2 regions of the Bradyrhizobium sp. USDA 327 genome follow, and region 1 is predicted to be linked to the other one. Evidence: predicted binding sites of a transcription regulator. Region 1 holds the regulator's gene; the other holds the start of a gene.
The links. Region 1 encodes PhoB, which activates phosphate uptake and scavenging genes when phosphate is short. Its sites were predicted from a motif close to TGTCATNNANCTGTCAT; they were not measured.
Positions count from the first base shown of each region.

Region 2: a site for PhoB is predicted at 1,363-1,379, ahead of phnF (phosphonate metabolism transcriptional regulator PhnF). Genes of this name have one in related genera too.

Region 1 is NZ_JBGCCW010000001.1:7,580,028-7,587,231, reverse strand. Features, by position in the region: gene ABIA42_RS35735 (Hsp33 family molecular chaperone) at 1-804, opposite strand, end outside; gene argF (ornithine carbamoyltransferase) at 955-1,890, opposite strand; gene ABIA42_RS35725 (aspartate aminotransferase family protein) at 1,890-3,098, opposite strand; gene ABIA42_RS35720 (GcrA family cell cycle regulator) at 3,557-4,069, shown strand; gene phoB (phosphate regulon transcriptional regulator PhoB) at 4,304-5,011, opposite strand; gene phoU (phosphate signaling complex protein PhoU) at 5,044-5,760, opposite strand; gene pstB (phosphate ABC transporter ATP-binding protein PstB) at 5,772-6,593, opposite strand; gene pstA (phosphate ABC transporter permease PstA) at 6,590-7,204, opposite strand, start outside.
Region 2 is NZ_JBGCCW010000001.1:7,755,942-7,763,145, reverse strand. Features, by position in the region: gene ABIA42_RS36590 (carbon-phosphorus lyase complex subunit PhnI) at 1-226, opposite strand, end outside; gene phnH (phosphonate C-P lyase system protein PhnH) at 230-838, opposite strand; gene phnG (phosphonate C-P lyase system protein PhnG) at 843-1,256, opposite strand; gene phnF (phosphonate metabolism transcriptional regulator PhnF) at 1,413-2,144, shown strand; gene phnE (phosphonate ABC transporter, permease protein PhnE) at 2,417-3,265, opposite strand; gene phnE (phosphonate ABC transporter, permease protein PhnE) at 3,262-4,146, opposite strand; gene phnD (phosphonate ABC transporter substrate-binding protein) at 4,220-5,149, opposite strand; gene phnC (phosphonate ABC transporter ATP-binding protein) at 5,213-6,022, opposite strand; gene ABIA42_RS36550 (chloramphenicol acetyltransferase) at 6,196-6,867, shown strand; gene ABIA42_RS36545 (alpha-D-ribose 1-methylphosphonate 5-triphosphate diphosphatase) at 6,864-7,204, shown strand, end outside.

The sequences.
Region 1 (7,204 bases):
GTAGAGCAACCGCTCGCCCGAGAGTTCGGGATCGATCAGCTCGACGTCTTCGACGGTCTCCATCAGCGAACGCGCCTCGACCCAGGCGTCGTCTTCGGCGACGCTGTGCACTTCGACACCTTCAGGCGCATCGCCGGGATGCAGATCGGCCTGCCGGGCGCGCTCCGGCGCCTTCGGCAGAAACTGCATCAGCATGCCGCCGGCCCGCCAGCGATGCTTGCCGCCGTCGCTCGAGCGCCACTCCTCGCCGACCGCAAGGCGCACGCGCGTCGGAATCTGCTCGGAGCGGAGAAAATATTCGTGCGCGGCGTCTTCCAGGCTACCGCCGTCGAGCGCAACCAGACCCTGGTAGCGGCTCATGTCGGGGCCCTGGTCGATGGTCATGGCGAGATGGCCGCGGCCGAGCAGCGTGCCAGACTGCATGCCAGCGTCCTTGGCCTCGCCGAGGCGCTCGGCGTCAAAGCGGGCATAGGCGCGCAGGCGATCCGGCGCCATGTAGTCGACGACCAGGAACGACACCGGACCGTCGGTCTGAGCCTGGAGAATGAAGCGACCTTCGAATTTCAGCGCGGTGCCGAGCAACGTCGTCAACACGATGGCTTCACCGAGCAGCTTGCCGACGGGTGCGGGATAATCGTGCTTGGTCAGGATATCGTCGAGCGCCGGGCCGAGCCGCACCAGCCGCCCGCGCACATCGAGCGCATCGACCTCGTAAGGCAGCACGGCGTCGTCGATCGGAACCGCCGATGGTGCGCGAACCGGGCCTTCTGGCCCGGTTTTCATGTCAGGGGATTGGGAAACCATGGCGCGTTATCTGGGGTCGGAGGGCTGAGAATGGAAGGGGGCGGCTACCACCACATATTCCGCTATCGTTCCGGACAAGCGAGCGGAGCGAGCGCTGATCTGCGACGACAGCGGCGCGCGGGGCGACAGCAACGCCACCACACGCCCCCGCTATTTCACCGCGTCGAAGCACCAGGCCAGAATGCCCTTCTGCGCGTGCAGGCGGTTCTCGGCCTCGTCGAACACGACCGATTGCGGACCGTCGATCACTTCATCCGTGACCTCCTCGCCGCGATGGGCTGGCAGGCAGTGCATGAACAGCGCATCGGGCTTGGCCAGCGACATCAGCTTGGCATTGACCTGGTAGGGCTTGAGCACGTTGTGGCGGTGCTCGCCCTCCTTGTCGCCCATCGACACCCAGGTGTCGGTGACGACGCAATCGGCGCCGCGCACGGCGGCTTCCGGATCGGTGCCGAGCACGATCGGCGCGCCTGACGTCTTGATCCAGTCGCGCATTGCCTTCTTCGGCGCGAGCTCCGGAGGTGTTGCGACGTTGAGCTGGAATTTGAAGCGCTCGGCGGCGTGCGCCCAGGACGCCAGCACGTTGTTGTCGTCGCCGGTCCAGGCCACCGTCTTGCCCTCGATCGGGCCGCGATGCTCCTCATAGGTCATGAGGTCGGCCATCACCTGGCAGGGATGCGACCGCCGCGTCAGGCCGTTGATCACGGGCACGGTCGCATAGGCCGCGAGCTCCAGCAGCGCCTCGTGATTGAGGATGCGGATCATGATGGCGTCGACATAGCGCGACAGCACCCGCGCGGTGTCGGCGATGGTCTCGCCGCGACCGAGCTGCATCTCGGCGCCGGTGAGCATGATGGGCTCGCCGCCGAGCTGGCGCATGGCGACATCGAACGACACCCGCGTCCGCGTCGAGGGTCGCTCGAAGATCATCGCCAGCGTCTTGCCTTCGAGCGGCCTGACCGGCTGGTGCGCCTTCTGCTTCGCCTTCATGGCGGACGAGGCGGCGAGCATGCTCTTGAGCTCCGACAGCGGCAGCTCGTTGATGTCCAAAAAGTGCTTTGGAGCTTTATTGGGCGTCTTGCTCATCAGCTTGCCGCCCGCTTGGTCTGGCTGGACGAGATCGCAGTGCAGGCGCGTTCGAGCCGCCCGACGCTGTCCTCGATCTCCGCCTCGGTAACGATCAAGGGCGGCAGGAAGCGCACGACATTGTCGCCGGCTCCGACGGTGAGCAATTTTTCGGCGCGCAGCGCCGCGACGAGATCGCCCGAGGGCACCACGGCCTTGATGCCGATCAGGAGCCCCTCGCCGCGCACCTCGCTGACGACATCTGAATGGCGATCGATCACGGAGGCGAGCTTCTGCTTCAGCAGCAGCGACATTTTCTGCACGTGGTCAAAGAAGCCGGGCTTGAGCATGACGTCGAGAACGGCGTTCGCAGCCGAGATCGCGAGCGGATTGCCGCCGAAGGTCGAACCATGCGAGCCCGGCCCCATGCCGCGCGCAGCGTCGGCGGTGGCGAGCACCGCGCCGATCGGGAAACCGCCACCGAGCGCCTTCGCCAGCGACATCACGTCGGGCACAACACCGGTACGCTTGTAGGCAAAGAGTTCGCCGGTGCGGCCCATGCCAGTCTGCACCTCGTCGAAGGCGAGCAATAGGCCGCGCTCATTGCAGAGCTCGCGCAATGCCTTCAGGAACGTGGGAGGCGCAGAACGAACGCCGCCCTCGCCCTGGATCGGCTCGATGAGAATGCCAGCGGTGTGCGGGCCGATCGCCTTCTTCACAGCTTCCAGGTCGCCATGCGGCACCTGGTCGAAGCCGTCCATCGGCGGGCCGAAGCCCTCGAGATATTTTGCAGAGCCGGTGGCGGCCAGCGTCGCCAGTGTGCGGCCATGGAAGGCGCCCTCGAATGTGATCATGCGGTAGCGCTCAGGATGCCCCTTGGAGAAGTGATGGTGGCGCACCAGCTTGATCACGCCTTCCAGCGCCTCGGCGCCGGAATTGCAGAAGAACACGAAGTCCGCAAAACTCTCATTGCACAGACGCGCCGCGAGCTTCTCGCCGTCCGGGCTCTGGAACAGGTTCGACATGTGCCAGAGCTTCGTCGCCTGCTCCTGCAACGCCTTGACCAGAGTGGGATGCGCATGGCCGAGCGCATTCACCGCCACGCCGGAGGTGAAATCGAGATAGCGATCCCCATTGGTTGCGATCAGCCAGCAGCCTTCGCCGCGCTCGAAACCGAGGTCGGCCCTGGCGAAAACGGGGAGCAAATGCGGCGCGGCGCTGTTCGTCATGACGTCACTTGAATGTTGCGGACGGTGTGACGCGCGCATTACGCAACGCACCATTGACCGGCCCGGAAAACGAAACGTGCCGCCTTTTAAGGGCGGCACGTAGGACTATCTTATGCCTGGCAAGACGGGTGTCAATGCCGCCCGGAAAGCCCCGCGAAACGCTGAATCCGTAGTCTTGCGGTGCCGATTTCGCGGGATTTTCACCACGGAACATGTGGACGCGAGTCGGCGGACTCTTGCGCGGGAGTCACGCCATATTGTAGCGTTTGGACTGTCAGATACGACATCTCGTGCAGCAGTTCTGATCCCTTAAGTCCTCATGTACCGGCGTAAACGTTCGGGCGTCTTGAGCGCGCCCGGCGAGCCTTAAGGGATTCTGGCCGCACGGGTTTTTCAAGGCTTAGGCAATCGCTGCGAAGGCCCCAGGATGGTAGGCGCGCAGCGAGGGAAAGGGTGCAATGACGGTTTTGACCTGGTCCGATGATCGCGTCGAGCAGCTGAAGAAGCTTTGGGAGGCCGGACTTTCGGCCAGCCAGATCGCGGCGGAGCTCGGCAATGTGACCCGCAATGCCGTGATCGGCAAAGTGCACCGGCTCGGCCTGTCCGGCCGCGCCAAGAGCCCTTCGTCGGCAGCGCCCCGGCCGCGCAAGGCGCGGCCCGCGCAGCACATGATGCGGGTGACCCGCCCCGTTGCCCGCGGCAACACCGCGCTGGCGCAGGCCTTCGAGGTCGAGGTGGAGGCCGAACCCGTCACCTACGACAATGTGGTGCCGATGAACCAGCGGCTGTCGCTGCTGGAGCTGAACGAGGCGACCTGCCACTGGCCGGTCGGAGATCCCTCGAGCCCGGATTTCTTCTTCTGCGGCGGCAAGGCGCTCTCCGGCCTGCCCTATTGCGCCCAGCATTCGCGCGTGGCGTATCAACCCGCAGCGGATCGCCGGCGCGCGCCGGCGAAGCCGGGCACGCGGTGAGTTTGCGGATTTAGCTGACTGCAGCCGTCACACGATGACGGCTCGACTTACTCGGTGTCATCCCCGCGGAGGCGGGGATCCATAACCACAGGGCGCAGTGATTGCGCGAGATGGCTACTGCGAGTCTTCGCCAAACCACGTCTTGTGGTTATGGATCCCGGGCTCGCGCTACGCGCGCCCCGGGATGACGGCCAAGATTGTTGCCGCGGCTCGCTAATTCGACATCCACAAAACTCAGGTCTGCTCCGCCTTCGCGAACCGATCGTCCAGCGCATAGCCGGCGCCACGCACGGTGCGGATCGGATCCTGCTCCCGGCCGAGATTGAGCAGCTTGCGCAGGCGGCCGATGTGGACGTCGACAGTGCGCTCGTCGATGTAGATGTCGCGGCCCCAGACGCTATCGAGCAGCTGCTCGCGCGAGAACACGCGGCCGGGATGCTCCAGGAAGAACTCCAGCAGACGATATTCGGTCGGGCCGAGATCAATCGGCCGGCCCGAACGCGCCACGCGGCGCTTGTCGCGGTCGAGCTCGATGTCGCCATAGGCGAGCACGGTGGCGAGCCGCTCGGGGCTGGCGCGCCTGAGCAGGCCCTTCACGCGCGCCAGCAGCTCCGGCACCGAGAACGGCTTGACGATGTAGTCGTCGGCACCGGTCGCAAGTCCCCGCACCCGCTCGCTTTCTTCGCCGCGCGCGGTCAGCATGATGATCGGAAGCTGCTTGGTTTCGGGACGGGTGCGCAGCCGCCGGCACAGCTCGATGCCCGACAGGCCCGGCAGCATCCAGTCGAGCACGATCAGATCGGGAATGTGCTCCTTGAGGCGGGTGTCGGCATCATCGCCGCGCATCACCGTCTCAACGTCATAGCCGTCGCCTTCGAGGTTGTAGCGAAGAAGCTCGGTGAGAGCTTCCTCGTCCTCAACCACCATAATGCGTGCGCCCATGTTGTCGTCGCTCCTTGGGTATTCGGCACCGTTTAGGTATTCGGCACCGTCGTGGCGAAGGTCGTCATGTCGCCCTTCGGCCGCTTGTCGGTGATCGCCTGACCCTCGATCATGTAGAATACGGTCTCGGCGATGTTGGTGGCGTGGTCGCCGATCCGCTCGATGTTCTTGGCACAGAACATCAAATGGATGCAGAACGAGATGTTGCGCGGATCCTCCATCATGTAGGTGAGGAGTTCGCGGAACAGCGAGGTGCAGATGGCATCGACTTCCTCGTCGCCCTTCCACACCGCCATCGCTGCCGGCAGATCGTGCGCGGCATAGGCGTCCAGCACCGACTTGACCTGCTGCTGTACGAGGTCGGTCATGTGTTCCAGGCCGCGGAACAGTTTCAGCGGATGAAAATCCGTCTCCAGCGCTGCGACGCGCTTGCCCATGTTCTTGGCGAGATCGCCGATGCGCTCGAGATCGGTCGCGACGCGCATGGCCCCGACGATCTCGCGCAGATCAACGGCCATCGGCTGGCGGCGGGCGATGGTGAGCACGGCGCGCTCCTCGATGCGCTTCTGCAGCGTGTCGAGTTCGGCGTCGGTGGCGACGACGCGTTGACCGAGCGCGACGTCGCGGCGGATCAGCGCGTCGACGGAATCGACGATCATGCGCTCGGCGATGCCGCCCATCTCGGCGACCAGGCGGGTGAGTTCCTGGAGGTCGGTATCGAAAGCCTTTGCGGTATGTTCAGAACCCATGTTCCGTCTCCTCAGCCGAACCGGCCGGTGATGTAATCCTGCGTGCGCCGGTCGGTCGGCGACGTGAAGATCTTGCTGGTGTCGTCGAACTCGATCAGCTCGCCGAGATACATGAAGGCGGTCTTGTCGGAGACGCGGGCCGCCTGCTGCATGTTGTGGGTGACGATCGCGATCGTGTAGTTCTCGGACAATTCCTGGATCAGCTCCTCGACCTTGGCGGTCGAGATCGGGTCGAGCGCCGAGCAGGGCTCGTCGAACAGGATCACCTCGGGCCGCACCGCGACGGTACGGGCAATGCAGAGGCGCTGCTGCTGGCCGCCGGAGAGCGACAGGCCGGAGGCATTGAGCTTGTCCTTGACCTCGTTCCACAGCGCGCCGCCGCGCAGCGCCTTCTCCACGCGATCGTCCATCTCCGATTTCGAGATCTTCTCGTAGAGGCGGATCCCGAAGGCGATGTTCTCGTAGATCGTCATCGGGAACGGGGTCGGCTTCTGGAACACCATCCCGACCCGCGCGCGCAGCAGATTGAGGTCGAGCTTGGGGTCGAGCATGTTGGTGTGGTCGAGCATGAGCTGGCCGGTGGCGCGCTGGCCCGGGTAGAGGTCGTACATCCGGTTGAAGATACGCAGCAGGGTCGACTTGCCGCAGCCGGACGGGCCGATGAAGGCCGTGACGCGATTGGTGCCGAGCGCCAGATTGATGTTCTTCAGCGCATGATGCTCACCGTAGTAGAAATTGAGGTTGCGCGCCGTGACCTTGGCAGGCGCCTCGGGCAGCGGCTGCGAGCCGGGGTGAACGGTCGGCGCGCTTACGGAAACAGACATTTCACTCATTTTGCGGTCCTCTCGGCACCAAGGATGCGGGCGCCAATGTTCAGGGCAAGCACAGTCAGGGTGATCAGCAGCGCACCGCTCCAGGCGAGTTGCTTCCAGTAGGCGTAGGGGCTCTGCACGAAGTTGTTGATGGTCACCGGCAGGTTGGCCATCGTCTTGTCCAGGCCGAGGCTGAAGAATTGGTTCGACAGCGCGGTGAACAGCAGCGGCGCGGTCTCGCCCGCGACGCGAGCAGTGGCCAGCAGCACGCCGGTGATGAGGCCCGAGCGCGCCGCACGGTAGGCGATGCGCTTGATCACCAGCGAGCGCGGCAGCCCGAGCGCGGAGGCCGCCTCACGCAGCGGGTTCGGCACCAGCAGCAGCATGTCCTCCGTGGTGCGCACCACGACCGGGATCACGATCACGGCGAGCGCCAGCGCGCCAGCGATTGCCGAGAAGCCTCGCATCGGCACCACGACCGCACCGTAGATGAACAGGCCGATGATGATCGAGGGCGCCGAGAGCAGGATGTCGTTGATGAAACGGATGACCGAGGTCAGCCTGTCGTTGCGTCCGTATTCGGCAAGATAGGTGCCGGCGAACATGCCGAGCGGCGCGCCGATGCCGACGCC
Region 2 (7,204 bases), 180 kb from region 1:
AGATCGCTTCGATCAGATCGCCGCGCGCCTGCTTGATCGCAAGCGCCGCGAGCTCGCGATCGTAGAGCGAGCCCTCGCTCATGACGCGGTCGACGGCGAGGCCGAGCTGCTCCGAGATCTGGTCGAGCGTGACCTCCGGAACGTTCTGGTCGCCGCGCCGCTTATGCGCGAGCAGGCGATGGGCGTTCTCGATGGCGCGTTCGCCGCCCTTGACTGCGACATACATACTTCAGCTTCCTTTGCTCACGACGCGCGTGGTGCGCGGGATCGCAACCACGGCGTCATCGGCGACCAGCACCACATCGCTGCCGCGCGGAAACAGCGCCTCGTTGATCCGCAGGCGTTCGAACAGGTCGAAAGGCTTGATTGACGCCTGCAGCGTCGCGACACCGTCGATGCCGGGGCCGCGCAGCTCGAAGCCGCGCCCGGAGGCCAGGCTATCGACCTGAATGATCACCGTGGTCGAACGATCCGGGTATTCGCTCGTCCCGAGCGCAAACCGATCGAGCGGCGGAAGCGCCGTGCCGTCGCTGATCAGCGCGAAGCTCGCGATCGAGCAATCCCGCACCACCGGCGCGCCGGTATGAAATTTCAGCCACTTTACCAGGTCGGAGCTTTCCACCATCCGCGCATCGAGCCAGAGCGGCGTGTCGTGGTCGAACAACGTGAGCGCGATCGCGGCGGTGCCGCGCATCATCGGCCCCGGCGCTCCGGCCATCGGCACGATGCGCTGAACCGAGCCCGGCCGCGCCATGGCATCCATGACGGAGCGAAAGGTCGATTGCGCCGACAGCACCTTGTCGGCGAAAGCCGGCGGCAGTTCCGCAATCGTGGTCATGATCTCACCCCTCACCGCGCACCATGGTGTAGAAATCAACCTTCGTCGCAGCGATCTCGGCCGCCGCCTGCTTGCGCCTGATCATCAGCTGCTTGCGCAACGGCGCGACAACGTCCCGCTCCACCGCTCCGCCGTGATCACGCGACTGCACCAGCGCATCGCACAGCGCGATCAGCCGCGCCTTCTCACCGTCGCGGCCGAGCGCGTAGCCGAACCCGACCTCACCGCTCGCAAGCCGCACCGCGGCGCGCGACACCGTGGCTTCGCCGAGATTGAACGGCGCGCCGTCGCCGCCGACCCGGCCGCGCAGCATGACGAGCCCGTTTTCCGGCGCGCGCAGATCCTGGTGGGCCGGGAGGGCCAAGTTGCGGAGGCGAGCGGCGATCTCGCCCGCCTCCGCGTGCGCCAGCACCGCCATAGCGGCCTTGCGCTGGGCTTGCTGATTGTTGTGCTGCGTCACTGGTCCACCGAACTTGCCGCATTGAAGTTGTCTATGATAATAGACAACTTAATACGGACGCGCCATGACTGTTTCGTGACAATGATGTGATTTTCGGAGTAGGCTTCCCGCGACATGAGCATGCAGGACACAGCCTCCTCGGGCGTCGCGCTATGGCTCCTCGTTGCCGACGGCATCGAGCGCGGCATCGCCGACGGCCGCTTTGCGGCCGGCGACAAGCTGCCTGGCGAGATGGAGATCGCCGAAACCTATCGCGTCAACCGCCACACCGTGCGGCGCGCGCTGGCAGCCCTCGCCGAGCGCGGCCTGGTGCGGGCCGAGCGCGGCAGCGGAACCTATGTCGAGGCGCAGAAGCTCGCCTATCCGCTGCGCTCGCGCACACGCTTTTCCGAGATCGTCGGTGCGGGCGGCCGGGAACCGCATGGGCGGCTGATCGATGCGACCGACGATATCGCGACGCGCGAGCTCGCACGGGAGCTGGGACTGAAGACCGGCGCGCCCTTGGTGCGGATCGAGGCGATCCGCCTCGCCGACCGCACGCCGATCTGCGTGTCCACCACCTGGCTGTCGGCGGAGCGGTTTCCGGACGCCGGCGCCGTGTTCGCGGCGACGCGCTCGATGACGAAGCTGCTGGCGCATTACGGCGTGCGCGACTATCGCCGCGGCGCAACCCGAATCACGGCCGGCATCGTCGATGCGACCGATGCCGCACGGCTTGATCTGGCGCTGGGTCGGCCGATCCTGGTGGTGGATGCTACCGACAACGATCTCACGGGCAAGCCGCTGCTGACGAAGCACTCGCGCTTTGCGGCGGAACGGGTGGAATTTCTGGTGGAGAACGGGTGAGATGCCTGCTCTCCCTCCCCAGTTCTTATGCGGGGCTATCGCATATGAGTTCGTTCTTGGCAGGGGCCTGAGCGAGCGCCTCGTCCTTCGAGACGACCGCTTCGCGGTCTCCTCAGGATGAGGCTGAGCGGCATCTTCGCTTGTGGAAACTGCTGTCACGCACTCGGTCCTCATCCTGAGGGCCCGCCAAAGGCGGGCGTCTCGAAGGATGGCCGCAGGGAAAAGCTCTCGAATGCGATCGCCCTGCGTTCTTGCGAGGAGAGGCGGAGGACCTACACCGCAGCCCGCCTGCCAATGATCGCAAAGCGCAGCTTGCCCGAGATGAAATCGATCGCGGCCACCGCAACCAGGATCATCAGGATCAGGAACGAGACCTTCTGCCATTCCAGCACGCGGATCTGCTCGGCCAGTTGCAGGCCTATGCCGCCGGCGCCGACGATGCCGATGATGGTGGCCGAGCGGGTGTTCGATTCGATGTAGTAGAGCACTTGGCCGGCGATGACGGGCAGCACCTGCGGCATCAGGCCGAAGCGGATCTCGTGCACGGCACTGCCGCCGGAGGCGCGGATGCCCTCGACCTCCTTCTGGTCGGCGCCCTCGATCGCCTCCGAGAACAGTTTGCCGAACGCACCGAAATCCGACACCGCGATGGCGAGCACGCCGGCAAACGGGCCGAGCCCGACCACGTTGATCCACACCAGCGCCCAGATCAGCGTATCGACGCCGCGAATCGAATCGAGGAAGCGCCGGACCGGGAAGCGAAAGAAACCCGACGGCACGATGTTGCGCGCCGCAAGCAGGCTCACCGGCAGCGCGAACAGTGCGGCGAGCGTGGTACCGAGCAGCGCGATCGACAACGTCTCGCCGAGCGCCTTGAGATACAACGGCAGCGATGAACCGGGATCTGGTGGGATCATCATCATCGTGATCCAGCCGAGCTGGCTGACGCCGGCAACGAGGCGCGACGGTGAAAAGTCGAGGTCGACCAGCCCGAACACCAGAACTGCGAGCGCGACGGCGATCATCGCCGGCGTCGCGAGACGCGCGGACGCCGGCCGGCTGAAGACATCAGGATAGCGCGCGCGAAGCTGTGCCGTATCGACTTCGGGATGGTGGCTCATGTCCGTGCCTCTCTGCCGAACAGGCGGCCACGCAGCCAGCCGGTGCCGATGTCGATGAGGAAGACCGTGACGATGATGGTCAGGAGGATCGCGCTGACGTCGGAATAGTAGAACTTGCGGATCGCAACAATCAGCTCCATCCCGATGCCGCCGGCCCCGACAAAGCCCATCACCGAGGCTTCTCGCACATTGATCTCGAAGCGCAGCAGCGCGTAGCTGACATAGCCCGCGATCACCTGAGGCAGCACGGCAAAACGCATGCAGGACAGCCAGCTTGCCCCGGTCGAGCGCACGCCTTCGACCGGCCTCATGTCGGCATTCTCGACGATCTCGGAGAACTGTTTGCCGAGCGCGCCGGTCGAATGGATGGCAATCGCCAGCACGCCAGCCATCGGCCCCAGACCGAAGGCGATGACGAAGATCAACGCGAACACGATGCTCGGCACGGTACGGGCGAACTCGAGCAGGCGGCGCACCACGAAGAGCAACCAGCGCGCCGGCGCGGTGTTTTCGGCGGCGAAGAAGTTCAGCGCAACCGCGAAGAGCGCGCCAATCAGCGTGCCGACATAACTGATCAGCAGCGTCTCGCCCAGGAGCTTCAGCCATTTGTGCCAGCCCCAGAACCATTCGCCGATGTCGGTCCAGACGCGCTGGCCATTGTCGAGCGTGAAGATGCGATCGAAGTAGCTGACGAAATTGCCGAAATGGGCGAAGAAGGTGCGCAAGTTCACTTCGGCGCCGATCGCAGCGACGAGCAGCGCGGCGATAAACAGCGCAGCGCCAAGCAGCAGGCGCAACCGCTTGCGCGCGACCGCCTTGCGGTAAGCCGCATTCAGCGCAGCCAACTGTTGCTCGGGAAGGATCGAGACTGCGATGGTCATTCGGTCGGAGGCGAGCCAGTCATGGAAAGAGCCGGGTCGATTGACCCGGCTCGAGGTCCGTTGTCCCGAGCGATCAGGACGCCTTCTTGCGCAGATGGTCGACGAACTTAATCAGCTCGATCGTCTTGTTGTAGTCTTCGTTCGTGACCGGATCCCAAGGCTTGTTCTTGCCGTCGGAGAGCTTCTTGAAGGCCTCGGGGTCCTTCTGCGCGGCGTCCAGGAACGTCTTCTTGATCGCAGCCTTCATGTCGTCCGGGAGATCGCTGAGATAGGCGACGGGCGAGTTGATGATCATGTCCGACTTCACGACGATACGGAAGTCCTCCTTCTTCATCGGCGTGCCGTCGGCATTCTTCAGCATGCCCTTGGTGAGCATGCGGGTCAGGTTGGAATCGTCATCGGCGTTCCACCAGTTGGCGGCGACATCCACGGTGCCTTGCGCGAGCGCCAGCACCGCATTTTCATGGCTGCCTGTGAAGACGACCTTTGAGAAATAGGCCTCGGGATCGACGCCCATCTGGTTCAGCTTGAAGCGGGGCATGTTGTTGCCCGACGTCGAGTTCGGGTCGACGAGCCCGAGGTTCTTGCCCTTGAGGTCCTCGACCTTCTGGTAGGGCGATTTCGCGAGCACGTAGAAGACCGAGTAGTAGCCCTTTGAGCCGTCAGCATTGACCTCGATCGCGAACGCATCGGTCTTGACACCGGTCAGCCGGGCGCGGGCAAAGGCTGCAGGGCCGTAATAGCCGATGTGAATGTTTCCGGCGCGCTGGCCTTCGATCACGGCGGCATAGTCATTGGCGACGCGTAGCGTGACCTTCGTGCCGAGCTCCTTCGACAGATAGTTGATGAAGGGCGTAAAGCGCTCGGTGACGCCGGAGGCGTTCTCGGCGGGAACCACGGCGAGAGTGATCTCCGGGTATTTCTTCCGCCAGTCTTCGGCGGAGGCGGAGGCGGTGAAGGCCAGGGCCGCGGCACCGGCAAGAATCAATCGACGAGTAATCATGATACCCCTCTTCTTCAGCTGGAGTTCTTTTAACGCGAAACGTTGAATATACGCTTCCGCCGCTCAGGCGGCGGCAGCGCTGCCGAGCGCCGGAACACCCTCGGGCGCGGCGGTCGGCGCACCGCCCATGACCTCGTTGGCTTCCAGATCGTAGAGCTCCCGCGCAATCCGATCTGTCAGCATCGACGGCGCGCCGTCGAACACCACGCGGCCTGCGGCCATGCCGATCAGCCGGTCGCAATAGCTGCGGGCGAGATCGAGCGAATGCAGGTTGCAGAGCACGGTGATGCCGAAATGCTTGTTGATGCGCAGAAGGGCATCCATCACGATCTTGGTGTTGCGCGGGTCGAGCGAGGCGATCGGCTCGTCGGCCAGAATGATGTCGGGCTGTTGCACCAGGGCGCGGGCGATCGCCACGCGCTGCTGCTGACCACCGGAGAGCTGGTCGGCGCGCTGGGCGGCGAGCGAGGCGATGTCGAACTGCTCGAGGGCCGACATAGCCAGCGCCTTGTCCTGCTCGGGCCAGGCCTGCGACAGCGAACGCCAGGCGGGCATCGTCGCAAGACGCCCCATCAGGACGTTGGTGAGCACGTCGAGCCGGCCGACCAGGTTGAATTGCTGGAAAATCATCGCCGAGCGCGCACGCCACCGCCGCAGCTCCTTGCCGCTCAATGCGGTGACGTCGACGCCGTCGAACAGGATGCGTCCCTCAGTCGGCGTCACCAGACGGTTGATGCTTCGCAGCAATGTCGACTTCCCGGCGCCGGATCGCCCGATCACACCGACGAAGCCGCCGGGAGAAACCTCAAACGAAGCGTCGTCCACCGCGGCTTTTGCGCCGAAGCGACACGTCAGACCATCCACCACCAGCATGCAGGGCTCCAGAGTAGCTGGAGCCAATCGCTAACGTCCATGCTTAACACTTGTGTGACACGACCGTTGCAGCGCAGCGATCCTGCACACGTCATCCCCTGTCATCGCTACGTCATGACATTGTCATGAATCCACTCGAAGAGGAACGCCCGCCCTCGCACCCCGGATGCAACATGGCCGCCAAAGCTCTTTCGGTCCAGCCGACCATCGACCCCTCGGCCAAACTGCATGAGACCAGGCTCGGCGCTTATACCGAGGTTGGCGCGCGCACGATCCTGCATGAAGTGGCGATGGGCGATTACTCCTATGTCGTCAACGATTCGCAGATCACCTACACCACCATCGGAAAGTTCTGCTCGATCGCGGCGATGACGCGCATCAATCCCGGCAACCACCCGATGCACCGCGCGACACAGGCGCACTTCACCTACCGCTCCAGCGCCTATTTCGAAGGTGAGAGGGACGATGCCGAGTTCTTCGACTGGCGGCGCCAGCATCACATCCATATCGGCCACGACGTCTGGATCGGCCATGGCGCGATCGTGTTGCCGGGGCGCAACATCGGCACCGGCGCGGTGATCGCCGCCGGCGCCATCGTCACCAAGGACGTGCCGGCCTACACCATCGTCGCCGGCAATCCGGCCCGGATCGTGCGGCGGCGGTTCTCGGAGGAGATCGCCGGGCGCCTTGCGAAGCTCGCCTGGTGGGACTGGGATCACGACAAATTGCGCGAGGCGCTGCCCGATTTCCGCAAGCTCGGGATTGAAGATTTTCTTTCGACATACGAAGCACGGGCGAGCTCTCTCGCCAGTTCTCCCGCCAGCAAACGAAGCGCGATCGCGTGACAGACATATTCCTCGAAGGCGGCCGGGCCCTGATCGGCGCCGAGTTCGTCGAAACCTCACTTCTCGTGTCCGGAACGGATATTGCACAGGTCGATGCTTCGCGCGGTCGTGCGCGGCTGGCGATCGATGCCCGCGACCTGCTGGTGCTGCCCGGCATCGTCGATCTGCATGGCGATGCCTTCGAGCGACAGATGATGCCGCGCGCCGGCGTCGATTTCCCGATCGACGTCGCGCTCGCCGACAGCGACCGCCAGGCGATCGGCAACGGCATCACCACCGTCTTTCACGCCACGACCTGCTCCTGGGAGCCGGGCCTGCGCAGCGCCGACAATGCGCG